3 regions of the Devosia sp. 1635 genome follow, and region 1 is predicted to be linked to each of the others. Evidence: predicted binding sites of a transcription regulator. Region 1 holds the regulator's gene; each other region holds the start of a gene.
What was found. Region 1 encodes LexA, which represses DNA repair genes until DNA is damaged. Its sites were predicted from a motif close to TGTTCNNNNTGTGTTCNG; they were not measured.
Positions count from the first base shown of each region.

Region 2: the regulator LexA is predicted to act here: its motif matches at 4,601-4,618, upstream of parE (DNA topoisomerase IV subunit B).
Region 3: the regulator LexA is predicted to act here: its motif matches at 2,127-2,144, upstream of ruvC (crossover junction endodeoxyribonuclease RuvC).

Region 1 is NZ_JABAOM010000001.1:1,145,647-1,155,577, forward strand. It holds gene HRU92_RS05880 (SMP-30/gluconolactonase/LRE family protein) at 9-884, opposite strand; gene HRU92_RS05885 (2-dehydro-3-deoxy-6-phosphogalactonate aldolase) at 881-1,492, opposite strand; gene HRU92_RS05890 (2-dehydro-3-deoxygalactonokinase) at 1,504-2,424, opposite strand; gene HRU92_RS05895 (IlvD/Edd family dehydratase) at 2,639-4,468, shown strand; gene HRU92_RS05900 (NUDIX domain-containing protein) at 5,154-5,519, opposite strand; gene lexA (transcriptional repressor LexA) at 5,561-6,274, opposite strand; gene glp (gephyrin-like molybdotransferase Glp) at 6,383-7,585, opposite strand; gene moaC (cyclic pyranopterin monophosphate synthase MoaC) at 7,582-8,064, opposite strand; gene trpC (indole-3-glycerol phosphate synthase TrpC) at 8,061-8,876, opposite strand; gene trpD (anthranilate phosphoribosyltransferase) at 8,873-9,895, opposite strand; gene HRU92_RS05930 (aminodeoxychorismate/anthranilate synthase component II) at 9,892-9,931, opposite strand, start outside.
Region 2 is NZ_JABAOM010000001.1:949,345-959,275, forward strand. It holds gene HRU92_RS04815 (3-phosphoshikimate 1-carboxyvinyltransferase) at 1-483, shown strand, start outside; gene HRU92_RS04820 (DEAD/DEAH box helicase) at 603-2,120, opposite strand; gene parE (DNA topoisomerase IV subunit B) at 2,474-4,495, opposite strand; gene HRU92_RS04830 (hypothetical protein) at 4,766-5,086, shown strand; gene HRU92_RS04835 (PilZ domain-containing protein) at 5,553-6,230, shown strand; gene glnA (type I glutamate--ammonia ligase) at 6,278-7,687, opposite strand; gene HRU92_RS04845 (P-II family nitrogen regulator) at 7,739-8,077, opposite strand; tRNA gene HRU92_RS04850 (tRNA-Leu) at 8,370-8,454, shown strand; gene tig (trigger factor) at 8,498-9,877, shown strand.
Region 3 is NZ_JABAOM010000002.1:729,880-739,810, forward strand. It holds gene ruvB (Holliday junction branch migration DNA helicase RuvB) at 1-825, opposite strand, end outside; gene ruvA (Holliday junction branch migration protein RuvA) at 965-1,582, opposite strand; gene ruvC (crossover junction endodeoxyribonuclease RuvC) at 1,579-2,085, opposite strand; gene HRU92_RS10375 (GGDEF domain-containing protein) at 2,397-3,188, shown strand; gene HRU92_RS10380 (YebC/PmpR family DNA-binding transcriptional regulator) at 3,205-3,951, opposite strand; gene HRU92_RS10385 (TIGR00282 family metallophosphoesterase) at 4,024-4,839, opposite strand; gene HRU92_RS10390 (5-formyltetrahydrofolate cyclo-ligase) at 4,839-5,423, opposite strand; RNA gene ssrS (6S RNA) at 5,451-5,609, opposite strand; gene HRU92_RS10400 (lytic transglycosylase domain-containing protein) at 5,862-6,767, shown strand; gene HRU92_RS20750 (cell division protein ZapA) at 6,770-7,147, opposite strand; gene HRU92_RS10410 (DUF4164 family protein) at 7,151-7,438, opposite strand; gene tkt (transketolase) at 7,630-9,609, shown strand; gene gap (type I glyceraldehyde-3-phosphate dehydrogenase) at 9,656-9,931, shown strand, end outside.

The sequences.
Region 1 (9,931 bases):
GGGGCAGGCTAGAGGACGATGCGCGCCTCCGGGATGCCGGGCACATCCACCTGGATCGAGAAGACCCCGCCGGCCACCTTTTCGGCAGCCAGCTGTTCAGCGCTTAGATTCTTGGCGGCGGTGGTGATGAAGAGGGTCTTGAGATCGGGGCCGCCGAAGGCAGGACAGGTGACCTGCGAGACCGGCACTTCGATGATCCGGTCGATCGAGCCATCCGGCGCATGCCGCACGACGCAGCCGCCGCCCCATTTCGCATTCCACAGATAGCCTTCGCTATCAACCACCGCGCCGTCGGGGAAGCCGCGGCCGTCCGAGACATCGGCGAAGAGCGACCATTCCCCGACCGGCATGCCGGTGGCCGGATCGGTCTGTACCCTGAGAATCTTTTTGGTGGGGGTATCGGTCCAGTAAGCGGTGCGCCCATCGGCCGTGAAGCAGGTGGCGTTGGGGATCGAGGCGTTGGACCGCAGCACGCTCAGTTGACCGGCGCGGTAATGATAGAGCTTGCCGCCCGGCGCTTCTTCCTCCTTGCGCATGGTGCCAATCCAGAAGGCGCCCGAGGGATGCACCCGACTGTCATTGCCGCGCGTCAGCGGATCGTCTGCTTCGAGCGGGATAATGAGGCTTTGCTCATCCGTCTGTAGATTGAAGCGCTTGAGCCCGGTTTCGGTGACCAGTGCCAGATTGTCGGCATCGATGATGCCAGCCGCGGCGACGTTCTCGTCAAAGCTCCAGCTCACTTCGACATTGCCCCGAGCTGAGGTGGCGAAGAGCTTTTGATTATTGATATCAAGGAAAAACAGCTGCTGGCGGTCCGGGTGCCAGAATGGGCCCTCGCCCAATGCGCATTTGCTGTCGATCAGCAGGCTCGCCGTTTGCGTCACGCTGTAGTCCTTCCATCATAAGCCAATACCGCCTCGGCGGCGCGCTGGCCGACTTCGGCGGGGGTGCTGCCGGGCTTGTATAAAAAGGTGCCCAGGCCAAAACCGCTGCAACCGGCGGCGAAATATTCGCCGAAGTTGTCCGGCTTGGCGCCGCCCACCGCGTAAAGCGGCAGCTCGGGCGGCAAGACCGCCTTCATCGCCTTGATGCCGCGCGGGCCCAGAACTTCAGCGGGGAAAAACTTGAGCCCGGTGGCGCCCGCCTTGATCGCCTTGAACGCATCACTGGGAGTGAACACGCCGGGATAGGAGCCCAGCTGAATGCGCACCGTTTCTTCTATAACCGACCGGTTGGTATCCGGGGATACAATAAAGGTGCCGCCGGCATCGGCGACGGCCCAAACCTGCTTTTTGTTCAGAACGGTGCCCGCGCCCACCATCACGTCATCCCCGAGCGCCTCGGCCGCCAGCGCAATGCTGGCCAGGGCATCGGGGGAATTGAGCGGCACTTCGATCATGGTAATGCCGGCCGCAACAAGGGCGTGGCACACATCAAGCGTTTCGGGCGGGGTAATGCCGCGCAGAATCGCGATCAGGTGGCGGTGGGTCATGGGGTCTCCAATCAGACGATAAAGGCACGTGCAGCTTTAAGGCCGGCGAGCACCACTTCGGTTCCATCCACGGCTTCGCCTTGTGCCCCGATCATGCCGAGCACCTCGGCATAAAGGGCGCAGAGCGCGGGGGCGCCGATCAAGGGAACGGTTTGTTCGCCGATCAGCGCACGGCGGCTGCCAATTTCGGTGCCGATCAGGAGGCCCGAAAGATAGCCGGTGCACCAACCGGGCTGACGGCCGGACAGGAGCGAACTGGCGCGGACCGCAAAGAGCTCGCTGGTGAGCTGTTCGGGCCGCTCGAGGCCGACCTCTGCACCCGCGGCAAAGCCTTCGGCGCGCTCGGGCCCATTGCTGTCTTCAGTCAGCGAATAGCGCAGCACCGAATGATGGCGCAGCAGATCGAAGAGCTCGCCCGTCATTGCGGTGGAGAAATGCTCAATGCGGGTGCCATTCATGCTGACCCATTTGGAATGGGTGCCGGGCATGCATACCACGCCATGGGCATTGGGGCGCAGGGTCGCGAGGCCCAGTAGCTGGGTTTCCTCGCCGCGCATCACATTGTCGCCGCCGGCCTTCTGGCACACACCGGGCAGAATTGCCGGGGCCAGGTGATTGTTGGGCATGGGCGGGCGCACTGCGCCGTCAAGCAGGCCGCGCAAATCGGTTGGTGCTTCCAAATAAGGCGCTTCGAACCAGCCCTGGCGCGCGCCGGCCATGCCGCAGATCAATACGTCGAGCGCGCCACCGTTGCTGCCGACTAGACCATCGAGCAAGGTTTCGAGGACGCCCGGATACTGGTCGCGCGTCAGCTTGCCCATGCCTTGGTCGGATTTGCGCGAAACGATCACCGTGCCATCGGCACTCAGGCCCCAAGCCCGCAGGTTGGAGGTGCCCCAATCAACCCCGACCCAATCAACAAATTCACTCATGCTTGCCCCTCTTGCAGTCCGCCCCGCACTTTCGGGCAAACCTAGTCGCTGCGCTGGCCTGCGCCTAGCCGATTCGACGCCGCCCGGTTGCCCTGCGAGCGCAAGGGGCGACGAAATCCAACAGGATTGGCGTTCACTCCTGCAACTAACATGCTAGAACTGTAGCAAACAGCAGCCTGTATTCGCCTCGGCGGAACTATTGAGGAATAAGGTAATGACGGCAGACAACAGCTTCTCTTCCCCCAATGGGCAGGGCAGCGCGCCCAAGAAGCTGCGCTCGCGCGCCTGGTTCGACAATCCCGAGAACCCGGACATGACCGCGCTTTATCTTGAGCGCTACATGAATTTCGGCGTATCGCGCGAGGAATTGCAGGGCAACAAGCCCATCATCGGCATCGCCCAGACTGGCTCGGACCTCAGCCCCTGCAACCGCCACCATATCGTGCTGGCCGAGCGCGTGCGCGAAGGCATCCGGGAAGCCGGTGGCATTGCCATCGAATTTCCCGTGCATCCGATCCAGGAAACCGGCAAGCGCCCCACCGCCGGCCTCGACCGGAACCTGGCCTATCTTGGGCTCGTGGAAGTGCTTTATGGCTATCCGCTCGATGGCGTGGTGCTGACCATTGGCTGCGACAAGACCACCCCGGCCATGCTGATGGGTGCGGCCACGGTCAACATCCCGGCGATTGCGCTCTCGGTCGGGCCGATGCTCAATGGCTGGCACAAGGGCGAGCGCACCGGCTCGGGCACCATTGTGTGGAAGGCGCGCCAGATGATGGCGGCCGGCGAGATCGATTATGCGCAGTTCATCGAGCTGGTGGCGTCTTCGGCGCCGTCCACCGGCTTCTGCAACACGATGGGCACGGCAACCACGATGAACTCGCTGGCTGAGTCGCTGGGCATGCAGCTGCCGGGTTCGGCGGCAATTCCCGCGCCTTATCGCGATCGCCAGGAAATGGCCTATCGCACGGGCAAGCGCATCGTCGACATGGTGCATGAGGACCTCAAGCCCTCCGACATCATGACCAAGGACAATTTCATCAACACCATCGTGGTCAATTCCGCGATTGGCGGGTCGACCAACGCCCCGATCCACATCCAGGCGATCGCCAAGCATATCGGTGTCGAGCTCGACCTGCAGGACTTCCAGACCTATGGGCACAAGGTGCCGCTGCTGGTGAACCTGCAGCCGGCCGGCGAATATCTCGGCGAGGATTACTACCATGCGGGCGGCGTGCCGGCGGTGGTCAACGAGCTGATGAAGCAGGGGCTGATCCGTGAGAATGCACCCACCGTCAACGGCAAGACCATCGGCGAGAACTGCCGCAACACCCCCATCCAGGACGAGAAGGTGATCCGCCCCTTCGAGCAGCCGCTCAAGGAAGAAGCCGGGTTCCTGGTGCTGCGCGGCAATCTCTTCGATAACGCGATCATGAAGACCAGCGTGATCTCGCCCGAGTTCCGCGAGCGCTACCTTGCCAATCCCGAGCATCCCGGCATGTTCGAGGGCAAGGCCGTGGTGTTCGATGGTCCGGAGGACTATCATCACCGGATCGATGATCCCTCGCTCGATATCGACGAGCACACGCTGCTGTTCATGCGCGGCGCGGGCCCGATCGGCTACCCGGGGGCGGCCGAAGTCGTCAATATGCGGCCCCCTGCCTACCTCATCAAGAAGGGTATCCACGCGCTGGCCTGTATTGGCGACGGGCGCCAATCCGGCACGTCGGGCTCGCCCTCGATCCTCAACGCCTCGCCCGAAGCGGCAGCGGGCGGCAACCTTGCCATCCTGCGCACGGGTGACCGGGTGCGGATCGACCTCAACAATGGCACCGCCGATATCCTGATTTCGGACGCCGAGATCGCGACGCGCCGGCAGGAACTGGCGGAAGCGGGCGGCTACAAGTACCCCGCGCACCAGACGCCCTGGCAGGAGATCCAGCGCGGGCTGGTCGACCAGCTCGGCAATGGCGCCGTACTCAAGCCAGCAGTGGCTTACCAGCGCATTGCCCAGACCTATGGCGTGCCGCGCGACAACCACTAGGGCATAAGGCCCAACGACTTCGAAATCCCCGCTTCGGCGGGGATTTCTGTTTCCAAGGCACGGCGAAACTCCGGTCGGCGCGAGGCCTCCGGTTGGGAGCGGCGTTGGCGAGGCATTGCCTCAAAAAACGTTGCGCAAAACGGAAGCTCCGCCCCGCCAACAGCGACTGGGTGCCGACGCCCGCGCCCTCCTGCGGCGCATGCCAGATTCCGCGGATGTCGAACTAAACCCTGGCGGGCACCGCTGCCTGCGCCACATCAGGGTTCCGATGGCCAGTGCAGCTGCCATCGCGATTCTTCACCCAAGACCACCGGACGATAGAGGTCCACGGCTCTTGCGGACACCGGCCGGATCGCGGCGACCCACGATCCCCCAGCCTCCGCGCACCAACCACTCGTCATGATCTCGCTTGGGTGCGCGGATGAGGAGACTATGCGGGTGATCGGCGCGGGCGGGGATAAGTTATTGTCGGGGGGTATGGGGCTTGAGCGGATTGCGCGCTGGAGGTGGCCAGCTGGGTCTAACGTCACTCGCGGAGGAGGGGACTAAACCCCCACCCCGGTCCTCCCCTCAAGGGGGAGGGTGAAGGAGGGGGCACACAGGCGCTGGTCTGGTGCGGCTGATGAGGACCCTAGGGCGGCAATCGAGTTCCGTCGAAGAGATTGTTTCTTGGCCGATTCCGGCTTTAGGCGTGGCGAGCGATGTGGGCGAGGGCCCGCTGGAACATGGGGTGCCATTCGGGGCCCGGTTGGCGCTCGAGTGGCCACCAGAAGAACTCGAACCAATGACCGCCATCATCATGGGTGAAGTGGCGCCAGTGTTCGGCCAGGGGAGCCAAGGCGATCACCACAACAAAGTGCCAAAGCTGTTTATCTGCAATGGCACTACTGGAAGGCAGGGTGCGCGAAACTTCTGCCTGCAGGCCAGACTCCTCTGCGAGTTCACGCAGGGCACCGATTTCAATCGGCTCGGGGCCTTCCCGTGTTCCTTTCACCAGCTGAAAGCCAGCCAAAGGATGCCTGAACGCCAAGCACTGGCGTTCTTGCGCCACCACTCGCAGCAGGACAGGACAGAGTTTTTCGACCCTGGGCGTCAATATTTACGCAGCAGGCCCACCAGGCGGCCCTGAACCTTGACGCGGTCGGGCGGGAAGATGCGGGTTTCGTAGGCGGGATTGGCCGCTTCAAGCGCGATGGTGTTGCCCTTGCGACGCAGCCGCTTGAGGGTGGCTTCCTCGTCATCCACCAGGGCAACGATGATCTCGCCGGTCCCGGCAACATCCTGGCGACGGATCAGCACGGTGTCGCCATCGAAAATGCCCGCATCGATCATCGAATCGCCGCGCACTTCCAGCGCATAGTGCTCGCCCGGGCCAAGCATTTCGGGTGGCACCGAGATGGTGTGGGAGTGGCTCTGGATGGCCTCGATGGGCGTACCGGCGGCGATCCGACCCATGACCGGCACGGCCACGGGGCGCACATAATCATCGCTCCAGCCCGAGCGCGGCGGCGGAGCGGCAACACGGCCCAGATTGCCTTCGATGACGCTGGGCTCGAAGCGGGCCTTGCGGCCGCCGAGCGCGGGGTTCATCGAATCGGGGAGTTTGAGCACTTCCAGCGCCCGCGCGCGATTGGGGAGGCGGCGGATGAAGCCGCGCTCCTCAAGCGCCGTGATCAGGCGGTGAATGCCCGACTTGGAGGCCAGATCCAACGCGTCCTTCATTTCGTCAAACGAAGGGGGAATGCCGCTTTCCTTCATCCGCTCATGGATGAACATCAGCAGTTCATGTTGCTTTCGCGTCAGCATCGGAGCCCTTCAATCGCAGAATCGGAACAAAGACTGAACGAGCATAGGTGTTCCAGTTATGTTCTGCAATAACGCTCATGGGTGGAGGCGAAAATTCTTTGGCTCTGCCTAGAACCCGTCCAGCGGAATGGCTGGAACGAGAGCGCCAGCCGGCTGGCCGGGATCGTATTCAGGCTGCACCAGCAGCATATCGGCGCGGGCCAGCGAGGAGGTATGACCGCTATCGGTTTCGCTGATGGGGAGCACGCCCGCACCTCGGCTTGAATGCACGCTTTGGGCACGCATGAAGTGGCGCCGGGCGGTATTGGGCGGCGTGGGCGCAAGGAGCGGCAGGTGCCAGGGGGCGGGTTCGGCGACGCCGAGCCAGCGCCGCAGCGCCGGCTTGATGAAGACGGCGGCGGTCACCATGGCCGAAACCGGATTGCCAGGCAGGCCAAACACCAGGGTTTTGCCCAGAGTGCCGAACATCAGTGGCTTGCCCGGGCGCATATTGATGCGCCAGAAATCAAGCTGCACGCCGAGACTCAGCAGGATTTCCTGCACGATATCATGGTCGCCAACACTCGCGCCGCCCGTGGTGATGACGAAGTCGGGCGCTTCGGCAAAGATGCCGGCAAGGCGCTCGGCAAGCGCCGCCCGGTTGTCGGGAGCGATCCCGTAGTCGCGGATCTCTGCGGCGTAAGGCGCAAGGAGCGGCCGCAAGCCGAAGCTGTTGGAGGCAACGATCTGGCCCGGTCCGAGAGCGGTGCCGGGCAGCACCAGTTCGTCCCCGGTGGCAAGGAGCGCGATGCGCGGCTGCACGGCAACGGGCAGCGTCGGGCAATTGGCGGCGGCTGCGACGGCCAGTTGCATGGGGGTGAGGCGAGAGCCTCTCGGAATCAGCTCCTGTCCCTGCCGGAAGTCGTGGCCAAGCGGGCGAATGCTGCGCCCCACGGGAGGCTGGGCGGCAAAGCTGACGCGATCGCCGGTGCGGGTCGCTTCCTCCTGCATGATCACGGCATCCGCGCCGGGGGGCACGGGCGCGCCGGTGAAGATGCGCACGCAGGTGCCCGGGGCGATATCCGCGCCAAAGCCGGCGCCGGCCTGTGCGGTGCCCACGACTTCAAGGCTCGCGCCTGGCACGATATCGGCGGCGCGCACGGCATAGCCATCCATGGCGCTGGCGGGGAAAGGCGGCTGGTCATGACGGGCGAGCAGGGGCTCGGTCAACACCCGGCCGGCGGCAGCTTCCAGCGGCACCGACTCGGTGCGGGCGGGGGGCACGCGGGCGAAAATGGCCGCGAGGGCGTCTTCAACCGGGAGCAGGCTCATGGCGCGCGCTGGAAATCGCCGGACTTGCCGCCCGATTTTTCGAGCAGACAGATCGCGGAGATAACCATCTCGCGGTCGATGCCCTTGGCCATGTCGTAAAGCGTAAGGGCGGCGGTGGAAGCCGCCACGAGGGCTTCCATTTCCACCCCGGTCTGGCCGGTGGTTTCGGCAGTCGCAAGAATGGTGATGGCGCCGGGCTCGCGCGCCTCCAGCTCGACGCTGACCTTGGTGAGCGGGATGGGGTGGCAAAGAGGGATGAGCTCGGCGGTCTTTTTGGCTGCCATGATGCCCGCGACGCGCGCGACGGCCAGGGCGTCGCCCTTCTTGAGGGCGCCACCCATGATGGCGGCAATGGTTTCGGGCCGACCGCTGATCACCGCCTGGGCGAGGGCGCGGCGGCGGGTGACTGCCTTGTCGCCGATATCAACGATCCGGGCCTCCCCGCGCTCGTTGAGATGGGTCAGCTGCGGCTCGCTCATGGATGGGCGGCCTGGCGCACACCCTGCAGGAGGGCGCGGGTGGCGGCGACCACATCGGCCTGGCGCATCAGCGATTCGCCGACAAGGAAGGTGCCGATGCCGGCTGTGCGGTCGAGATGCTGCAGGTGTTCATGGCCGTTGATGCCGCTTTCGCTGACCAGCACCTTGCCGGCTGGAACGCCGCCCGCGAGGTTGACCGAGGTATCGAGCCGGGTTTCGAAGGTGCGCAGATTGCGGTTGTTGATGCCAATGAACTCGGCATCGAGCGCCAGCGCCCGGTCGAGCTCGAGCTGGTCATGCACCTCGACCAGGGCATCCATGCCCCATTCGCGGGCGGAATCGAGCAGGTAGCGCGCGACGTCGTCACCGACAGCGGCGAGGATAATGAGGATGCAATCGGCGCCCCAAGCGCGCGCTTCGGCGACCTGGTAGGTTTCGAAGAGGAAATCCTTGCGCAGGACCGGCAAGGCGGTGGCGTCGCGCGCCTCGCGCAAGAACGCCGGCGAGCCCTGGAACGAGGGCTGATCGGTGAGGACCGAAAGGCACGTCGCGCCGGCCTCTTCATAGGCGCGGGCGATCTCTGCCGGGTTGAAATCGGGCCTGATCAGGCCCTTGGAGGGGCTGGCTTTCTTGACCTCGGCGATCAAGGCGTATTCGCCGCGGGCGCGCTTGGCCTTGATGGCGGCGAGAAAGCCGCGTGGCGGGGGCTGGTCATGGGCGGCAGCAACCACTTCGTCCCAAGGGCGCAGGGCCTTGGCCGCGGCGATTTCCTCGCGCTTATAGGCTTCGATCTGCTTGAGAATATCGCTCATGGGGGTGTTCCATTGGAGATGGCGACAAGGCGCTCGAGGGTTTCCCGGGCCTTGCCGCTGTCGATCATTTCGGCGGCCATGGCGGCGCCGCTGCGCAGGTCACTCACCACATCGGCCACGATCAGCGAGGCGGCGGCATTGAGGAGAACGATGTCGCGATAGGCGCCGGGCGCGCCGTCAAAGAGCGCGTGGATGGCGAGGGCATTATATTCGGGCTCGCCACCCAGGAGGTCATTGGGATCATGGCGCGACAGGCCGGCGTCTTCGGGGGTAATCTCGAAGCTGCGCAGATTGCCGTTCGCGATCTCGGCGACATAGGAGGGCCCGGTGACGGTGATCTCATCGAGCCCGTCGCTGCCATGGACCACCCAGGCCTTGATGGCGCGGTTGGCAAGGAGCGCTGCAGCGACCGGCTCCACCCATTCGGGGGAATAAACGCCGAGCATATAGCGGCGCACCCCGGCAGGATTGGATTGGGGCCCGAGCAGGTTGAACATGGTGCGCACGCCCATTTCGGCGCGCGAAGGGCCGACATGGCGCATGGCTGGATGATGGGCCGGCGCGAACATGAAGCCGATCCCGGCCTCGTTGATGCAGCGCGAAATTTCGGCGGGGGTGAGGTCGAGCTTGACCCCAAGGGCTTCAAGGGCCTGGGAGGAGCCCGATTTGGAAGACAATGCGCGGTTGCCGTGCTTGGCGACGGGAACGCCGGCGGCGGCAACAACGATGGCGCTGGCTGTCGAGATGTTGAGCGTGCCAACACCATCACCGCCGGTGCCGACAATGTCGATGGCGTGTTCGGGGGCGTCGACCGTCACCATCTGCTCGCGCAGGATCGACACGGCGGCGGCGATCTCACCCACCGACTCGCCCTTGAGGCGCATGCCCATGAGGAAAGCGCCGAGTTGAGAGGGCGTGGCTTCGCCGGCCATGATGGTGCGCATCACCGAGCGCATTTCCTCGCCAGTGAGATTGCGGCGATCAGCAATCTTGGCCAGTGCCTGCTTGATGTCCATCAGGCGGTCTTTCCGTTGAAGTCGCGAGCGAGGTTGAGG
Region 2 (9,931 bases), 200 kb from region 1:
GACCTTGGCGTCGCCGCTGAAGCCTTCACGCAGCCCGACGCTTCCGCCCGCGCCGTGCTCGCGCAGTACCCCGATATGCCCGCAGTGATTGACGGTTCGCAGATGCAGGATGCTGTTCCGACGCTTGCCGTCGTGGCGGCTTTCAACCGGACGCCTGTCCGCTTTGTCGGGATCGCCAATCTGCGCGTGAAGGAAACCGACCGTATCCGCGCGATCGCGAACGAGCTTAACCGTATTCGCCCCGGGTTAGCGGTAGAGGAGGGGGATGATCTTGTGGTCAATGCAGACCCGGGCTTAGCCGGTCAGGCGCTGCCTGCACGCATCGAGACCTATCATGATCATCGTATCGCCATGAGCTTTGCCCTGGCGGGTCTGATGATCCGTAACGTCACCATCATGGATCCCGCCTGCACGAGCAAGACCTATCCCGCTTTCTGGGAAATGCTCGAGGGGCTCGGAGTGGAACTCCTTCCCACCACCTAAACCCGTCGCGCCAAAAACGCCATTAGCCCGCAAGTGAAAACTTGCGGGCTAATGGATTCAATCGAAGCATGAAACAGTTCTGGGGCTTCCACCCCGAAGCTGTTGTTCGCGGCTCGAGCCTAGCGAGCCGTGGACCGGAGCAGGAACGCCGGGATGGGGCCGTCGGTGCCAAAGGGGGACTGCGGGTCAACGCCGAGGTCTTCGGGCGCAGGCCGACGCGCATTGGGGCGCTGCCTCGACTCGGATTCACCTTGTGTCTCGACCTTCTCACGGCGCCGCGGCCGACGACCGCCGCGACCCTCCGAGGGCTCAGTAGCAGGCTGTTCCGCTTCAGCAGGGTTAGTTGTTGCGGGTGCTTCGGCCGGCTGTCCGGTCACCTCTTCAGGTGCAGCTGCTTCCGCCTCGGGCCTTGCAGGTCGGCGGCCGCCGCGGCGCGTGCGTTGCGGACGGGTGCGGGTTGTCCCCTCTGTCTCCTCCTCAGAAGCCTCAGGCGCGGACTTCCCGTTCTCGGGCACATCCAGCCATTCGATGGGCTTCTGGATGAGTTTCAGAATGGCATCGAGGTGCTTGCTGTCTGCCGGCGTTACAAAGGTATAGGCCACGCCCGAGCGCCCGGCCCGACCGGTGCGGCCGATGCGGTGGACATAGTCTTCGGCATGCACGGGAACATCGAAATTGAACACATGGCTGACGGCCGGGATATCGAGGCCACGGGCAGCAACATCGCTGGCCACCAGCAGCGTCAGGCGATCATTCTTGAAGGCGTCGAGCGTTTCGGTGCGGCTCTTCTGGTCCATGTCACCGTGCAGTGCGCCAACGCTGAAGCCGTGCCGCTCGAGCGAACGGGCAAGGGTGGCGACATCGCGCTTGCGATTGCAGAAAATGATCGCGTTGGTAAGGTTTTCCGCCTCGGAGATGCGAGCACGCAGCGAGGCGCGCTTTTCTTCGGGCTTGGACGACACCTTCACCAGCTTTTGGTCGATCGTGTCTGCCGTTGAACTCTGGCGCGAAACCTGAACGTGAACCGGGTCCTTGAGGAACTTCTTGGTCAGACGCTCGATCTCTTTGGACATGGTCGCCGAGAACAACATGGTCTGGCGCCGAGCGGGCAGCCGCGAGCAGATTTTCTCGATGTCGTCGATAAAGCCCATGTCGAGCATGCGATCGGCTTCATCGATGACGAGGATTTCAACGCCCGTCAGCAGAATGCGGCCGCGATCGATCTGATCAAGCAGGCGTCCTGGCGTGGCGATCAGGACGTCCACGCCGCGGTCGAGCTTCTTGTTTTGGTCTTCAAACGAAACGCCGCCGATGATCAGGGCCATCGTGATGCGGTGGTTCTTGCCGTACTTCTCGAAGTTCTCGGCGACCTGAGCCGCCAGTTCGCGCGTGGGCTCAAGGATCAGCGTGCGGGGCATGCGGGCGCGAGCGCGGCCATTCTCCAGCAGCGTCAACATCGGAAGCACAAAGGATGCCGTCTTGCCGGTACCTGTCTGGGCAATGCCGATCAGGTCTTTCTTTTCCAGCAGATGGGGAATTGCCTGGGCCTGAATTTCGGTCGGCTTGGTATAACCTGCGGCAGTCACCGCGTCGGTGACCTTGGTTGACAGGCCAAGCCCGGAAAAATCGTCGCTCAAATTCGGTCGTTCCACTCAAAAGTTTGCCCGCTGCCAGATCCGTTCGAACTGCTCGAAACGGTGCATCGGGAATGGTGTCGCACCGGTTCCCAGAACCGGAACAGTTGCGTCACTTGCGGACCAAAAGGGCTAAGCTCGAACGCGTCCGCGTACACACATCAGGCCAATCGGGCGGGAGTGCAGGAACTGCAAAGCGACGGAATGGCCCTGAAACAATTTCAGCCACGCCAGCGAAGGGTCCCTGAAGACCGCCTTAAATGCCGGCAAGCCGGAATATGCTCCAGCGGGCCGGACCATAGCGCAAAGCCCTTTCAAGTCAACGGCTTTGCGGTCGATAAGCTTAACTGGGTGCTTTACACGTCCAGGTCCGTGACGAATGCCGCATTTTCTTGGATGAAGTCGAAGCGCGCTTCGGGACGATTGCCCATCAACCTGTCAACGCTCAACTTCGTTGCATCTTGTGTGTCGATCACTTTCACCTGCAACAACGTGCGCGACTTCGGTGACATCGTGGTTTCACGTAAATGCGCGAATGGCATCTCACCCAAGCCTTTGAAGCGAGTGACGTCGATCTTGCCCTTGCCGGTAAACTCGGTGGCCATAAGTTCGGCCTTGTGCGCGTCGTCGCGGGCGTAAAGCGTCTTGGCCCCTTGGCTGATGCGGTAAAGCGGGGGCAGGGCCAGGAACAGGTGCCCGCCTTCGATGAGTTTCGGCATCTCCTGGAAGAAGAACGTCATCAACAGCGAAGCAATATGGGCGCCGTCGACATCGGCGTCGGTCATCAGGATGATCTTGTCATAGCGCAGATCATCGTCGCGGTAGCGGTCACGAGTGCCGCAGCCGAGGGCTTGGATGATGTCCTGAATGATCTGGCTGGAGGCGAGCTTGTCCCGGCTGGCGCCTGCCACGTTGAGAATTTTACCGCGGAGCGGCAGCACGGCCTGGCTCTGCCGGTTACGTGCCTGCTTGGCACTGCCGCCGGCGCTATCACCTTCAACGATAAAGAGTTCAGCCCCTTGCGCGGCAGTTTGCGTGCAATCTGCAAGTTTACCGGGCAGGCGCAGCTTGCGCGTTGCACTGGCGCGGTCGATCTCTTTTTCCTTGCGCCGGCGCATGCGCTCTTCGGCGCGTTCTACGGCCCAGTCCAGCAGCTTGCCGGCCTGATTGGGCGAGGCGGCGAGCCAATGATCGAAAGCGTCACGAATAGCCGTGTCAACGATGCGGGTGGCCTCACCAGAGGCGAGTTTGTCCTTGGTCTGCCCGACAAATTCGGGTTCCCGGACAAACACGGAGAGCATGGCGTTGCAGTGCGCGAACAGATCGTCGGCCGTCACATTGGCGGCCGCCTTGTTCTTGGTCAGTTCGGCATAATTCTTGAGGCCGCGCAGCAGGGCGCTCCGAAGGCCCGTCTCATGCGTGCCGCCATCGGGCGTGGGCACGGTGTTGCAATAAGACGCAACGCCGCCGTCGCCTAGCGTCCAGGCAATGGCCCATTCGGTGGCGCCGTGCGTGCCGGGCTTGCCATGGTTGCCTGAGAAAATGTCGTCAACGATCCGGGTTTCCCCGTCGATCCGGTCCGCCATGAAGTCGCGCAGGCCGCCGGGATAGTGAAAGACTGCGCGAGCGGGGGCATCGTCGCTGGCTAGCTCCTCGTCGCAGCTCCAGCGCAGTTCCACCCCACCAAAGAGATAAGCCTTGGCGCGGGTCATCTTGAACAGGCGTGCGGCCGAGAAGCGGGCGCCTTCCCCAAAGATCTGCGGATCGGGATGGAAACGAGTTGTGGTGCCGCGCCTGTTGTTGATGCGGCCTAGGTGCTGGATCTCGCCCACGGGCTTGCCGCGGGAGAACTGCAGGCGGTGCAGCTGCTGTTCGCGAGCGACTTCCACCACCATGTCGTCCGAGAGGGCGTTCACGACCGAAACGCCGACGCCGTGCAGGCCGCCAGAGGTTTCGTAAGCCTTGGAATCGAACTTGCCGCCGGCATGCAGGACAGTGTGGACGATTTCGAGGGTCGAGCGATTGGGGAACTTCGGGTGGGTTTCGACGGGGATGCCGCGGCCGTTGTCGGAAACGGTGATATAGCCGTCGGCGCCCAGATGGACCTCAATACGGCTGGCGTGGCCGGCGATCGCCTCGTCCATGGAGTTGTCGATCACCTCGGCAAAGAGGTGGTGCAGGGCGTTGATGTCGGTGCCGCCGATATACATGCCCGGACGGCGCCGGACCGGCTCAAGTCCTTCCAGTACCTCAATATCTGCGGCGGAATAGTCGTGCTGCGCGGGCGCTTGGCGCGCAGCTGGCCGGCTACGCTCAACAGGCGCGGGTGCACTTGCTAACTCAGCTGCAGCTGCAAAAAGGTCTTCGACTTCCGACATGTTCCCCGTCTGCCGAATCGGCGTGTTCACTGTTGGTACCATATTGCGGTTACGCAAGCGCGCCCGCCCCATTCATGTAAGGCGCTTTCCCCAGATGAACAGTACATGAACGAAATCTGAACGGCTCGCGCAAGCCGCCGCTTGCCGCAGGCGAGCTTAACCACAGATCCCTCAATGATCGGTGAGCGAACACCCGGCAACTGCCCATTGGCGGTTGACGTTGGTGAAACATATTGACCTGCAAGCTGCGACAGGACCGAAGGTAAAGCCATGAACAAAGCGCTGCCAACTCTGATGGCACTGGTCTTGACGCTTGGTGTGGTCGTGGCCCCGCTGCCGGCACAGGCGCAGTTCGGGATCTTTTTCGGTGACGAGGAACGCGATTTTCTTCTTGGCCCGATGCTGTGCCTTGATGAGCGCCAGGTTCGCCAGTCGGTCGAGGCGCAGGGCTATAGCGATGTGTTCCTCAACGTACCCTATGACGAGCATATCCAAGTGCGGGCGACCCGCGACGGGTGGGTTTATCTGCTCGACTACAACTACTGCACTGCCGAGATCGAATCGGTCGAGCGGCTGCGCCCCGCGCAATAGCGGGCGGGAGTTGTCCCAGTATCGGGCGACGCATTTACCAAGCCTTTGCTTCTTGGCAGCACTTTTTTAAAGGCGCGCTGCTAGAACAAGGGTCATACGGTTTTGTGTTTGGAGTTGCCGTATGCGAGCTCAAAGGGATTGTCGTACTGCGTATCAAGCGGTCCCGATAAGCTCGGTTGCTATCGACGTTTGGCCTTATGCCGGATCAGGTATTGCGTACCGGCTGGTCAATCTGTCTGCCCCCCGTTGGGGTGTCCTGGCGTTAGTTTCAGCGCTGTTCTATCTGGTCTAGTGTGCAGCAATCCCGCCTTGCGGGATCCCTTGCCCCGCCTTTCAGCTTTATTCTTGGGCGGGCATTAACCCGCGCTGAAGCCTGCCCCAGACTTGCGGGGAACGGGTGCCGGCCGGTGCGACTTGAACTCTGCGCAGTTAACACAAGTAATGACGCTGCGCGGAGGATTTCACCGTGCTGCCGAATCTGGACAAGCTTGTGCCACAGCTCAAGTCCGTGTTCGACCGTCAGGAACTCCGCCTGACCGCGAACCTGCCGGGCCGCTACGCCATCACCGAGCGGCGCAGTAAAGTCATCGAGCGATTGCCGGTTTTCACCTGCCACCTATGTTCGATCTCTCCTCATGGGGCGGCCGTGAAGGCCCCCGTGCTGGGTTTTGAAGGCGAGCGGGTATCGGTCTACTTCAACGCCTTTGGCATCCTGCCGGCTCAGGTTTCCCGCTCTACGCCGGACGGCTTTGAGATGGTGTTCGACCTCAGCCAGGAGGACCAGGAACGGCTTGCGGCCAAGATCATCTGGCACAAGCGCCTGAATGAGGGTGGTCTCACCGATGCCCGCCGGTTTGAACGCGTTGTTCCGGAAAATGCCACAAGCACGGTGACGCTGCCAAGCGGCGAGCAGGAGCGATGCACCGTGGCCGACATTTCGTGCTCGGGTGCCGCCGTCTTGGCTTCGTTCAGGCCCGGCATCGGCACACCGGTGGCATTGGGTCGGCTGATCGGCCGCGTCGTGCGTCACACCGAGAAGGGCTTCGCGCTACAGTTTCTCAAGATCCAGCCTGCGGATCGGCTCGAGGAGATGTTGCGGCCACCCAAGGGCAGCAAGGGGCAGGGGCCAGGTGCTCGAGGATAACAGAAAAAGGGGCCTTTCGGCCCCTTTCCTGTTTCTCCGGGTTCGGCTTAGGCCGAGTAGTACATCTCGTACTCGACGGGATGGGGGGTCTGCTCGAACTTGATCACTTCGGTCATCTTCAGCTCTATATAGCTGTCGATCTGATCGTTGTCGAAGACGCCGCCAGCCAGCAGGAACTCGCGATCCTTGTTGAGGCTGTCGAGGGCTTCGCGCAGCGAGCCGCAAACATGCGGGATCTGCATCAGCTCCTGCCGGGGCAGCTCGTACAGGTCCTTGTCCATCGGATCGCCGGGATGGATCTTGTTCTTGATGCCGTCGAGGCCAGCCATCAGCATGGCCGAGAAGGCCAGGTATGGGTTCGCCAGCGGATCGGGGAAGCGGATCTCAATACGCTTGGACTTCGGCGACTGACCGAAGGGGATACGGCAAGAGGCCGAACGGTTACGGGCCGAGTAGGCCAGCAGAACCGGAGCTTCAAAACCAGGCACCAGGCGCTTGTAGCTGTTGGTGGTGGGGTTGGTGAAGGCGTTGATGGCCTTGGCGTGCTTGATGATGCCGCCGATGTAGTACAGGGCTTCCATCGAGAGGCCGGCATACTGGTCACCAGCAAACAGCGGCTTGCCGTCGCGCCAGATCGACTGATGGCAGTGCATGCCCGACCCGTTGTCGCCAAAGATTGGCTTAGGCATGAAGGTCACGGTCTTGCCGTAGGCGTTGGCAACCTGGTGGATGACATACTTGTAGATCTGTACGTCATCGGCAGCCTTGATCATCGGGGCAAACTTGATTCCGAGTTCGTGCTGGGCAGAAGCCACTTCGTGGTGGTGCTTTTCAACCACAACGCCCATGTCGGCCATTGCAGCGAGCATTTCGCTGCGGATGTCCTGCGCGCTGTCGAGCGGCGGCACGGGGAAGTAGCCCTTCTTGAGGCCGATATGGTGGCCATTGTTGCCGCCTTCATAGGCGGTGTCGTTGTTGGACGGTAGCTCGGGATGATCGACCTCGAAGCCAACCTTGAAGGGGGTATTGGAATACTTCACATCGTCGAACATGAAGAATTCGGGCTCGGCGCCGAACATGACACTGTCGCCAATACCGGACGCCTTAAGATAGGCCTCGGCCTTCTTGGCGGTGGTGCGGGGATCGCGGGTATAGGGCTGGTAGGTCAGGGGATCGAGAATGTCGCAGTTGATGGCGAGGGTCGATGCACCAAAGAACGGGTCCATATAGGCCGAGTTCGGATCGGGCATCAGCACCATGTCGCTCTCGTTGATGGCCTTCCAGCCACCGATCGAGGAGCCGTCGAACATGGTGCCTTCTTCGAAGATGTCCTCATCGACGACGCTCACGTCCATGGTGACGTGCTGCAGCTTGCCGCGCGGGTCGGTAAAGCGCAGGTCGACATACTTGATGTTCTCGTCCTTGATGCGCTTGAGGATATCGCTTGCGGTAGTCATTAAGTCTTCCCCTGTTTGGATCGGATGTTGGTTGATGGTCTCGCGCGCTGCTTAAAGCGCGTCGTCGCCAAATTCGCCGGTGCGGATGCGGATGGCCTGCTCGATGGAATAGACAAAGATCTTGCCATCGCCGATGCGCCCGGTTTGTGCTGCATTGCGGATCGCTTCGATTGCCTTCTCGGCCAGCTCGTCGGGGCACACGACCTCGACTTTGACCTTGGGCAGAAAGTCCACCACATATTCGGCGCCGCGATAGAGTTCGGTGTGACCCTTCTGGCGCCCAAAGCCTTTGGCTTCGGTCACCGTGATGCCTTGCAGGCCGACTTCCTGCAGGGCCTCTTTGACCTCGTCCAGCTTGAACGGCTTTACGATGGCCTCGATCTTTTTCACGTGTGCCTCCACTTGCTACGATAGGCTGGTACCGCCTCACAGTATGCATGACCCGTGCCAACCCAAAGGGAAAGCCCAAAACGTAAGCTTTTGCCGTCCTTTGCGGCGAAACCTATGGGGAAAGCGGACGAGAAGGGTCGGGATATGAGCAGTGTTCATGCTCCATGCACAAAAAGTGGGCAGGCGACAGGTTCGCAAGAGGGCGAGCCGAGCCCGCAACGGCCGCAATCAAGCTTTGACTGCCGTTTCATCTTAGGCTAGACCCTCGCGCAACCCGGCCAGCGGGACTTTAGCGGGTGTGGCGGAACTGGCAGACGCACTGGATTTAGGTTCCAGCGCCGCAAGGCGTGGAGGTTCGACCCCTCTCACCCGCACCATATACTCTCTGGCCCAAACCAATCAAAACGGGATGAAGACCGAATGCAGGTTACCGAAACCCTCAATGAGGGCCTGAAGCGCAAGTTGAGCGTGACCATTCCAGCCCAGGACCTGGTGACGCGCCTTGATGCCAAGCTCGAAGAGCTCAAGGGCCAGGCCAACATCAAGGGCTTCCGTCCCGGCAAGGTGCCAATGTCTCACCTGCGCAAGATGTATGGCCGCTCGGCCATGTCTGAAGTGATGACCGACGCCATCAACACCACCGTGTCCGATGCGCTCGAAGAGCGCTCCGAGCGTGCGGCTGCCCAGCCCAAGGTTGACCTGCCCGACGATCAGGCCGTGATCAACGACGTGCTCGACGGCAAGGCCGACCTGGCGTTTGAAGTTGAATACGAGATCCTGCCCCCGGTTGAGCTGTCTGACCTCAATGGCATCAAGCTGGTCAAGCCAGTGGTCGAGATCACCGAAGAAGAGCTCGACGCCGAGGTCAACCGCGTCTTTGCCCAGAACCGCGGCTACACCGACAAGGGCGACGACGCCGTTGTGGAAAATGGCGACCGGCTGGGACTGAGCTTTGTCGGCAAGATTGACGGCGAACCCTTTGAAGGGGGTACGTCCGACCACGCCCATCTTACCGTTGGCGCTGGCGAATTCATCCCCGGCTTTGAAGAGCAGCTCATCGGCTTCAAGAAGAACGAGACCCGCGAGATCGAGGTCACCTTCCCTGAGGATTACCAGAGCGCCGAACTGGCCGGCAAGAAGGCGACCTTCGAGGTCACCGTGCTGCATATCGATGGCCCCAACACCGGCGAGCTGGATGACGAGTTCGCCAAGCGCCTCGGCCTCGAGAATGTTGCCGCACTGCGTGACGCTGTGAAGTCGCAGATGCAGTCCGCGCTGGAATCGATGAGCCGTCAGCACGTCAAGCGCCAGATCCTGGATGCCCTGGACGAAGGCCACAAGTTCGACGTTCCTGCCCAGCTGGTTGATGCCGAATTCAACACGATCTGGAACCGCGTCGTGCACGAAATCGAGCACCACGGTCGGTCCTTCGAAGACGAAGGCACCACGGAAGAAGCCGCGCGCGAGCAGTATCGCACGATCGCCGAGCGTCGCGTGCGCCTTGGGCTGGTTGTCGCCGAAATCGGCAACAAGAACGAAGTCAATGTCACCGACGAAGAGCACCAGCAGGCGCTGATTGCCGAAGTGCGTCGCTTCCCCGGCCAGGAACAGCAGGTCTACGACTACTACCGCAAGAACCCGCAGGCACTGGCCGGTCTTCGTGCTCCCGTGTTCGAGAACAAGGTCGTTGACTATGTCATGGGCCTGGCCGAGCAGACCGAGCAGACCATGACCCGCGCCGAACTGGCCAAGCTGATCCAGGCCGACGAGGACGATGTCCCCGAAGAGCACCATCACTAAGGGCGCAGCCCTTCACCAGAGCCGCCCTTCGGGGCGGCTTTTTTGTCAGCCTGT
Region 3 (9,931 bases), on a different contig from region 1:
CGGCTCGCTCAGCGCTGCGGCAATGGTCTCGATCCCTACGGGCCCCCCGCCATAGAAATCGGCAATCATCGTCAGATAGCGCCGATCCAGTTGATCGAGCCCGCGGGCATCCACGTCGAGCCGCAACAAGGCCTTGTCGGCAATCGCCCGCGTGATCTCGCTCGAGCCCTCGACCAGCGCAAAATCCGTTACCCGCCGCAACAGCCGGCCGGCAATGCGGGGTGTCCCGCGCGAACGGCGCGCGATCTCCAGCGCGCCGTCGGGCGCCATCGGCGTGCCCAACAGCCGGGCGCCGCGCTGCACGATCTGCACCAGCTCTTCGGGCGTATAAAAATTGAGGCGCACGGGAATGCCGAAGCGATCCCGCAGCGGCGTGGTCAACAAGCCCGCCCGCGTCGTCGCGCCCACCAGTGTGAACCGCGCCAGATCGATCCGCACCGAGCGTGCCGCCGGCCCCTCCCCGATGATCAGGTCAAGCTGGAAATCCTCCATCGCGGGATACAACACCTCCTCGATCGCGGGATTGAGCCGATGGATCTCGTCGATAAACAGCACATCGCGATCTTCGAGATTGGTCAGGAGTGCCGCCAGATCCCCGGCCTTGGCGATCACCGGGCCCGAAGTCGCGCGAAAACCCACCCCAAGCTCGCGCGAGATGATCTGCGCCAGCGTGGTCTTGCCCAGCCCTGGTGGGCCAACGAACAACACATGGTCGAGCGCCGCACCGCGCTTCTTGGCGGCCTCGATGAACACCTCAAGATTGGCACGCGCCGCCGCCTGCCCGACAAATTCCGAAAAGCCGGACGGGCGCAGTGCCACATCCAGTGGCTCATCGCGCCCGGCAACGGGAGAAGTAAGATCGGTCAAACGGATGCCCTGACTTGCGTTAGCGGGAGCACCATGGCTGTCTCCAACATCATGTTCGCCGGCTCAGCGCTGGCGGCGGAGCGGCTCGGAAAGACCATCACTGGCTCAACTCGCGCAGGCCCAGCCGGATCAGCTTTTCGGTCGCGGTATCATCCCCCTCACGGGCCACAACCCGCGCCAGGGCGGCGGAAGCTTGCGCCCCCGAATACCCCAGATTGACCAAAGCGGAAACTGCATCGGCTACATTCCCGCTAGCTGTTCCCTCGCCTAAGGCGGTCTGCAGCCCGAGCGTGCCCGCGTCAATGCCCCCGCCCTGCGGCGCCTTGCCCTTGAGCTCGGTCACCAATCGCAACGCCAGCTTGGGCCCAACCCCATTGGCCCGCCCGATCATCGCCTTGTCACCTAGTGCAATAGCGCTCGACAATTCCGATGGTGACAGGGCGGACAGGATCCCAAGCGCCACCCGCGCGCCAACGCCCTGCACGGTCATGAGGAGGTTGAACCAGTCCTTTTCGGCTTCGCTGCCAAAGCCATAAAGCCGGATCATGTCTTCGCGCACCACGGTTTCGATGAACACCACGGTTGCTTCCCCGACCCGGGGCAATCCCTGCAAAGTGCGCGACGAGCAAAAGGCCTCGTAGCAGACCCCTCCCACATCGATGAGCACATGATCATCGCCAAAGCTGTCGACGGCACCCTTGAGCTTGCCGATCATGCGCTCATCCGTGCCCGTTGCGCCGCAACCCGATGATGGGCATGGCAGATCGCGATGGCGAGCGCGTCGGCCGCGTCGGCGCCCTTGATCTTGGCCGTGGGCAGCAAGGTCTTGACCATCAGCGCCACCTGTTCCTTTTCCGCGTGCCCGGTGCCTACGATCGATTTCTTGACGAGATTGGTGGCATATTCCGCCACCGGAATGCCGCGATGGGCCGGCGTCATCAGCGCCACCCCCCTCGCCTGTCCCAGGATCAGCGCCGAGCGTGGTCCCGAGTTCACGAAGGTTTCTTCCACCGCCGCCTCATCGGGCGCAAACCGCTCCAGCAGGTCCAACAACTCCGTAAAAAGGACCGCGAGGCGCTGCGCCAATTCGCCTTCCGTGGGCGGAGTGACCGTGCCGCAGGCGATGAATTGCAGCTTGTTGCCTTGGGTTTCGATTACCCCCCAACCGCAGCGCCGCAGTCCTGGATCGATGCCGATGATTCGCACTGGTGGTGTCATGTTTCACCCATACCTGAAGGCGCTTCTCCTACCAAGCAGAAGTGAACAAAGCAGCAACGGAGCCCTGTGGAAGAAGCGACACGCGTAAAATTCCACCCATTGCACAAACCCCATTTTCAAGAAGCGCCTTCTAGGTTCGGCAATGTTCATGAAGGGGCATTAACTTATGAGCTGTGACCTGGTTTGCTGCGCCCCTTTGGCGCCGCGACGCTTCTGTGCATTGCCGCGCCTGACCGCGTTATCCCGCCCTGGGCACTCGCTCGCTTCTGCGCTCACCACCTATGGGCAGCGCCCGGAAAGGTGGGTAGCCAATGGCTAGCCCTTGTCAGGATAGCATCGGGGGGAGCGGCTCACGTACCTGGTCGAGCGTCACCCGCTGGACCGTGTTCGGCACCTTGGGCTGCGTCCTGGTTTCCGTCGGGTTCAATGCCCTGCTATTTGAAAATCTAGGTGGTGCAGCGCTGCAACGGGCGATGATCAGCGCTACGGTGCTACCCATCTTCCTGGGCGTGCCGCTGCTTTTTCTCCTGAGCTTGCGGCTGCGGCGCCTTGCCATTGCCAATCGCCGGCTGGGCATGGTCGCCCGCACGGACAGCCTCACCTCTTGTCTGAATCGCGGCGCCTTCACCGCCCAGGTGACGACGCAGTTGGCGCGCGCCGGCAGCACCCCGGGCGGTGCCTTGCTAGTGATCGACGCCGACAACTTTAAATCCATCAACGATCGGTTCGGCCACGATGCCGGCGACCTTGCCCTGACGGTGATCGCCCGGGCGATCCGCTCGGTGCTGCGGGCGGGAGATCTGGTGGGGCGGATGGGCGGCGAGGAATTTGGCGTGTTCCTGCCGGGCGTCGATGCCGACATCACTCGCGCTATTGCCGAACGCATCCGCAGCGCGGTCAATGAAGCTGAATTCGTGCCGCGCGGCACCGTACAAGCCCTGTCCGTCAGCATTGGTGGCGCTGTGTTCGGCAGCGCCATCGGTTTTTCCGAATTGTTCCGGGTTGCCGATCAGCGCCTTTATGACGCCAAGCAAACCGGCCGCAATCGCGTGACGATCGTCGCGGCCGATCAGTTCTTCCCCCAGGCCCTGCAACGCGCCTGAGGAACCTTGTCGAGGCTTAGTCGGCCAGCTTGGCCATGTCCTCGTCGCTCATCTCGAAGTTCGAATAAACATTCTGCACGTCATCGTCTTCTTCGAGCGCAGCGATCAACTTCATCAGCGTCGCGCCCTTGTCGGCATCGATGGGGGTATTGGTCTGCGGCTTCCACACGGCCTTGACTGATTCTGCTTCGCCCAGTGCCTTTTCCAGCGCGGCGGCCACTTCCACCATCGCCTCAAAGCTCGTGTAGATATAGTGGCCCTCTTCGTCGCTTTCGACGTCATCGGCGCCTGCCTCGATGGCGGCTTCCATGATCTCATCGGCACTGCCGGCGCTTGCCGGATAGGTGATCTCGCCAACCTTGTCGAACATGAACCCGACCGAGTTGGTTTCCCCCATCGCGCCACCATTCTTGGAGAAGTAGGAGCGCACATTGGAGGCGGTGCGATTGCGATTGTCGGTCAGCGTTTCCACGATGATCGCGACGCCACCTGGGCCATAGCCCTCGTAGCGGATTTCGTCATAGTTCTCGCCGTCGCTGCCGATCGCCTTCTTGATAGCGCGATCGATGTTGTCCTTGGGCATGGACTGGGCGCGCGCATTGGTCACCGCCAGGCGCAACCGGGAATTGAAAGCCGGATCGGGCATTCCCATCTTGGCGGCCACCGTGATTTCGCGCGCCAGCTTGGAAAAGACCTTGGAACGCACCGCATCGCTTTTGCCTTTGCGGTGCATGATGTTCTTGGCATGTGAATGGCCGGCCATCGGTCAGTCCTTGGGGTGTGGTGTTGTTGTGGTGGCGCGTTATAGGCAAGCCCGGCGCGAATGTGAAGCGGGCTAGAACTCCGGCAGCGCCTGCGCCAGCACCCCGCCCACCCGCACCGGCAGCACCTTGACCGCCAGTCCCGTGCGCGGATCGGTTTCCACCGCCACGCCGCACAAGGTCGCTTCCCCTTCGGCTGGCGTGAACCGGCCATTGGCAATGCCGGTGAGGAACCGGTTCAGCGGCTCGTCGGGGTCCACCCCGATCACCGAGTCGTAGTCCCCGCACATGCCGGCATCCGCCAACAGCGCCGTGCCGCCCTTGAGAATGCGCAAGTCAGCCGTCGGGATATGGGTGTGGGTGCCGACGACGAGACTCGCCCGCCCATCGAGAAAGTGCCCCATGCCCTGGATTTCGGAAGTGGCTTCCGTGTGAAAATCCACGATAATTGCGTCGGCCTGCTCGCCCAGCGGACAGGCGGCAATCGCCGCTTCCACCGCCCGGAACGGATCATCGGCGGGCCCCATGAACACGCGCCCGAGCGCGTTGATCACCAGCACTCGATGCCCATTGCGGCCCTCGACAAACATTGCCCCGCGACCGGGGGTGCCTGGCGCCATGTTGATGGGCCGCACCAGCGTCGTTTCCCGCTCGATAAAAGAGATGGTGTCGCGCTGGTCGAACGCATGATCGCCCAGGGTCACGATATCGGCGCCTGCCGCCCGGATGCCGTTGAAATGCGGCTCGGTCAGCCCGCGCCCATGGCTGGCATTTTCCCCGTTCACCACCACAAAATCAAAGCCGTAGCGCTCGATCAATCCGGGCAGGCGATCGGCAATTCCCTCGCGGCCTGCACGGCCCACGACGTCGCCCAAGAATAGAAATTTCATTATCTGCCGCCGAACTGTCGAATGCCGGTTTCCGTTATCACAGCGTCCAGCGCAATGTCATGCTCGTCCCGGGGAATGGCGTCAAACTCTTGCGCGCTGTAAGCCAGGCCGACCATCAGTGGCCGCCCTTCCCGCTCGGCAAAGCTGCGGTCATAATAACCACCGCCATAGCCCAGCCGGGTGCCCAGCCGGTCAAAGCCCAAAAGAGGCACCAGCACCAGGTCCGGGTGGGCGTGAGGCGCAAGTTCGGAGGGAGCGAGCGTGCCGAACCCCGCCGGGTAAAGCGGTGCGTCCGGCTCCCACACTCGCATCTGCAGCGGGCCGTGCGGCCGGACTATCGCCGGCAACACCACGGTGCGGCCATCATCGAGCAAGCGCAGCAAAATTGGCCGGCAATCCAGCTCATCCACCAGCGGCCAATAGCCCGCGATCACCTGGGCGAGCCCGAACCGAGGCTCGGAAAAAAACAGCTGGGTAACACTCTCGGCCGCCTGGGCCCGCGCGCCGGCGGATAACGCCGCCCGGCGGGCCTTTGCCGATTGTCGCAAGCTCGCCTTGGTGTCTTCGTTACGCTCAACAACCATAAGGCGCTTTGTTGCCTGTCGCGAAAATAAGGTGCCACCCTGGCCGTGGGATAGGCGATCCCGGGAACCTACTTACGTAGGTGGGCGCCGTATGTCCGAGCCCACGGGCCCGGTCAGGGACAGCTCCCTTTAGGATCGATAAGGCCCCGGGGATATTGGTATCCAACACGCACCGGGCAGCGCTCGACATATAGGCCTTTCGCAGGCGGGTGCAAAGGGCCGCGCAGCACAAAATCTGGCAAATCGCGGCGGGCCAATTAACCCGCTATATGTCGACCAATCCGATGGCGTCTTGGATCCTGCCGCCCTTTAACTCATTCTAGCCCTGCGCAGCCCTCTGGCGGTGTGCATTCTGGGGCCGCTCGGGACATGAACTTGGTGAAGTCTTTGCCGACATGGCGATCGAAATCCCTGGCGTGGCTGAGAGCGCTGCTCCTGATGGTGCTCGCGCAGCCCGCCGCCCTTGGCGTGGAAACCGAGTCCGCCGCGGCGTCCGCCAATCCAGAGGAGCCCGAAGAGCCCGCCCCCTCCTGCTTCACCCTCAATGACGAGCCGGTCTGCATCGCTGAAACCAGCTATGTCGCCGATGTCTGCAGCGCCATTTCCCGCTTTTCCAATCATTACGAGATTCCCGAAGCGTTTCTTGCCCGCCTGATCTGGCAGGAAAGCCGCTTCGATCCGCAAGCCATCAGCCCCGCAGGTGCCCAGGGCATTGCCCAGTTCATGCCGGGCACCGCCCGCCTGCGCGCACTCGACAACCCCTTCGACCCCGCCCAGGCGCTGGCCCGTTCGGCCGAATATCTGCGCTTCCTGCAGCAAAAATTCGGCAATCTGGGCCTTGCCGCTGCGGCTTACAACGGTGGCGAAGCCCGCCTCTCACGCTATCTGGCTGGCACTGGCGGCCTTCCGGCCGAAACGCGCAACTATGTCTCGGTGATCACCGGCCGCCCCGCCGATTATTGGCGCAACGATGCGCCCGAGCCGGTGGACTTCACCCTCGAGCCCGAAAGCCCCTTCCTCGATTCCTGCCTCGACATGGCCTCGGCCGTCAAAATTCCCAACCTGGATACCACCAACGCCGCCTGGCAGCCCTGGGGCGTGTTGATCGCCCAGCACAACACCAGCGAAGTCGCCCGCAACCGCTTCGATACCGCTCAAAGCAAATTTTCCAACGTGCTGGGTGAGGAAAAGCTACTGCTGATCACGGTGCGCAATCCCAATTTTGGGCGTCAATTGCGCTTTTCGGCCATGGTAGGCCGCCCTACCCGGCAGGAAGCCAACGCCCTATGCGAGCGCTTGATGGCCGCCGGAGGCAACTGCATCGTCCAGAAAAACGGCTCCTGAACTTATTTCTGGGGGCCGACCGCCGTTTCGTCCAACACCCCGGCGACAATTTCGAGCGAGCGCGCGGCCTGCTCGAGCTTGCCGGCAAAGCGCTGCTCGAGCGCATCCATTTCCCCGGCGATCTGCTGGCCGGCGGCGCTCAACTGCTCGATTTCAGCCTGCAACGCCGCTATGCGCTTTTCGGCTTCCGCCAGTTCATCGACCACGGCGATCCCGGCCATCACCGTCAGACGCGTATCCCCGATTTCCCCGACCACGCCCTTGATCGCATCCACCTCCCCATCAAAGCGCTTGGCCAAGCCAATCAGGTGCTTTTGCTGGCCTTCTTCGCACGCCATACGGTAGCGGCGGCCATTGATCTCGACATTGACTTCAGGCATCGCCTACTCCGCTTTGGCCAGCACTTCGCGCACGGTTTCCATGGCCGCCACCAGCCGACGCGACACCTCATGGGCGCTGTCGTCGAGGCGCTTGGCCTTGGCCGCGGTCTTGTCCAGCTCGCTTGCCAGCCGCGCCCGCTCAGTTACCAGCCGCTGCGTATCGACCTCGATGCGGTTGAGCCGCTGCATGCGCTGCTGCAGATTGGCCGAACTGGTTTCGAGTCGCGCCAAGGCACGATCAAATCGCGCTACTGCCGCGCTGATCCCGTCTTGAAGTTCGCTCTCACTCATCGCCAACAACACTTTCTGCGACCGATCATTCCAGCCCCTGCAGGGTGCCCCAGCGCCCTGTCTAATGCAACGGCCTTCCCACCCACGGCAATTGACAGGGTGGTCGAACCTGTTATGCCTCGAACCCGCCTCGGGACGCTGGCAAAAGCGGTCTTGCGTCCCGCCTTTTGTGCCACCGAAACGAGCGGACAATGACCAATACACCCCAGCAGAACGATCTGGCTAACGCCATCCGCTCCCTTTCAATGGATGCGGTGGAAAAAGCCAATTCCGGCCATCCCGGCCTGCCCATGGGCTGCGCGGATATTGCCACCGTGCTGTTCACCAAGATCATGAAGTTCGATCCCACCGATCACAAATGGCCTGATCGTGACCGTTTTGTGTTGTCGGCCGGCCACGGCTCCATGCTGCTCTACTCGGTGCTGTACCTGACCGGTTATCCGGACATGACCATCGAGGAAATCAAGAATTTCCGCCAGTTGGGCTCCAAGACCGCTGGCCACCCCGAATATCATTTCGCCCCAGGCATCGAAACCACCACTGGCCCGCTCGGCCAGGGCGTGGGCAATGCCGTCGGCATGGCCATCGCAGAGGCCAAGCTCGCTGCCGAGTTCGGCGAAAGCGTGATGAACCATTACACCTATGTACTTGCTGGTGACGGTTGTCTGATGGAAGGCATCTCCCAGGAAGCCATTACCCTCGCCGGTCACCTCAAGCTCAACAAGCTGGTGCTGATCTGGGACAACAACGGCATCACCATTGACGGCAAGGTTTCCAACGCGGACTCCACCGACCAGCTGGCCCGCTTCCAGGCCTCGGGCTGGAACACGGTGGCCGTTGATGGCCACGACCAGGACGCCATCGAAGCGGCGCTGCGCGACGCGCGCAACAGCGACAAGCCCACCATGATCGCGGCCAAGACCACGATCGGCTTTGGCGCGCCCAAAAAGGCGGGCTCGGAAAAGGTGCACGGCTCCCCGCTCGGGGCCGAAGAACTGGCCGGTGCCAAGGCCGCGCTGGGCATTGACTACCCCGCATTCGAAATTCCGGCTGCAACGCTCGACGCCTGGCGCGCGGCCGGCGCTCGCGGTGCCCAGGCCCGCGCCGCCTGGGCCGAGCAGTTCGCGGCTCTGCCTGCTGACCAGCGCTCGGAGTTGGACCGCCGCTTCCGTGGCGATCTGCCCGAGGGCTATGCCAAGGTCGTCAGCGACTACAAGCGCAAGCTCACCGAAGAAAAACCCAAGGTTGCAACCCGCAAGTCGAGCCAGATGGCGCTCGAAGTCATCAACGGCGTCGTTCCCGAAACTTTGGGCGGCTCGGCCGATCTCACCGGCTCCAACCTCACCAACACCACCCAGACTCTGCCCTTCACCGACACCGACCGCCTCGGCCGCTACATGCGCTATGGCATTCGCGAGCACGGCATGGCGGCGGCCATGAACGGCATTGCGCTGCATGGGGGCCTCATCCCTTATGGGGGCACCTTCCTCGTGTTCAGCGATTACGCCCGTCCATCCATTCGCCTGTCGGCGCTGATGACCCAGCGCGTCATTTATGTGATGACCCACGACTCCATCGGCCTGGGTGAAGACGGCCCCACCCACCAGCCCATCGAGCATCTCGCCGCCCTGCGTGCCATTCCGAACCTCCTCGTCTTCCGTCCGGCCGATGCCGTGGAAGCGCTGGAATGCTGGCAGCTCGCGGTGGAAACCAAGGACGCGCCGTCGCTCCTGGCCCTGTCGCGTCAAAATCTGCCCACGGTGCGCACCGAGTTCACCGAGGAAAACCGCTCCGCCAAGGGCGCCTATACCCTCGCCGGCGATGCCGACGCGCAGGCCGTGATCTTCGCCACCGGCTCGGAAGTCGAAATAGCGCTGGCCGGCAAGAAGCTGCTCGACAAGCAGGGCATTTCCGCTCGCGTCGTGTCCGTGCCCTGCATGGAGCTCTTTGCCGCCCAGGATGAAGCCTACCAGAACGAGATCATCGGCTCGGCCAAAGCCCGCGTCGCGGTGGAAGCGGGCATCAGCCTCTCCTGGGGCACCTTGCTTGGTCCTAAGGGCAAGTTCATCGGCCTGCATGCCTTTGGCGCTTCGGGCCCGATCGACAAACTCTACGAATACTTCGGCATCACGCCTCAAGGTATTGTTGAAGCGGTAACCGCGCAGCTGTAAGAGAACCCACCTCCCCTTTTCCCTTCCTCCTCAAGGAGTGCCTCCCATGGCAGTTCGCGTCGCCATCAATGGCTTTGGTCGTATTGGCCGCAACATCCTGCGCGCCATCATCGAGTCGGGCCGCACCGATATCGAAGTGGTCGCCATCAACGATCTGGGTCCGGTGGAAACCAATGCCCACCTCATCCGCTTCGACAGCGTACATGGCCGCTTTCCCGGCACCGTGACCGTGGCCGGTGACACCATCGATGTGGGCCGCGGCCCCGTCAAGGTGACCGCCGTCAAGAACCCGGCCGAACTGCCGCACCGCGAGATGAACATC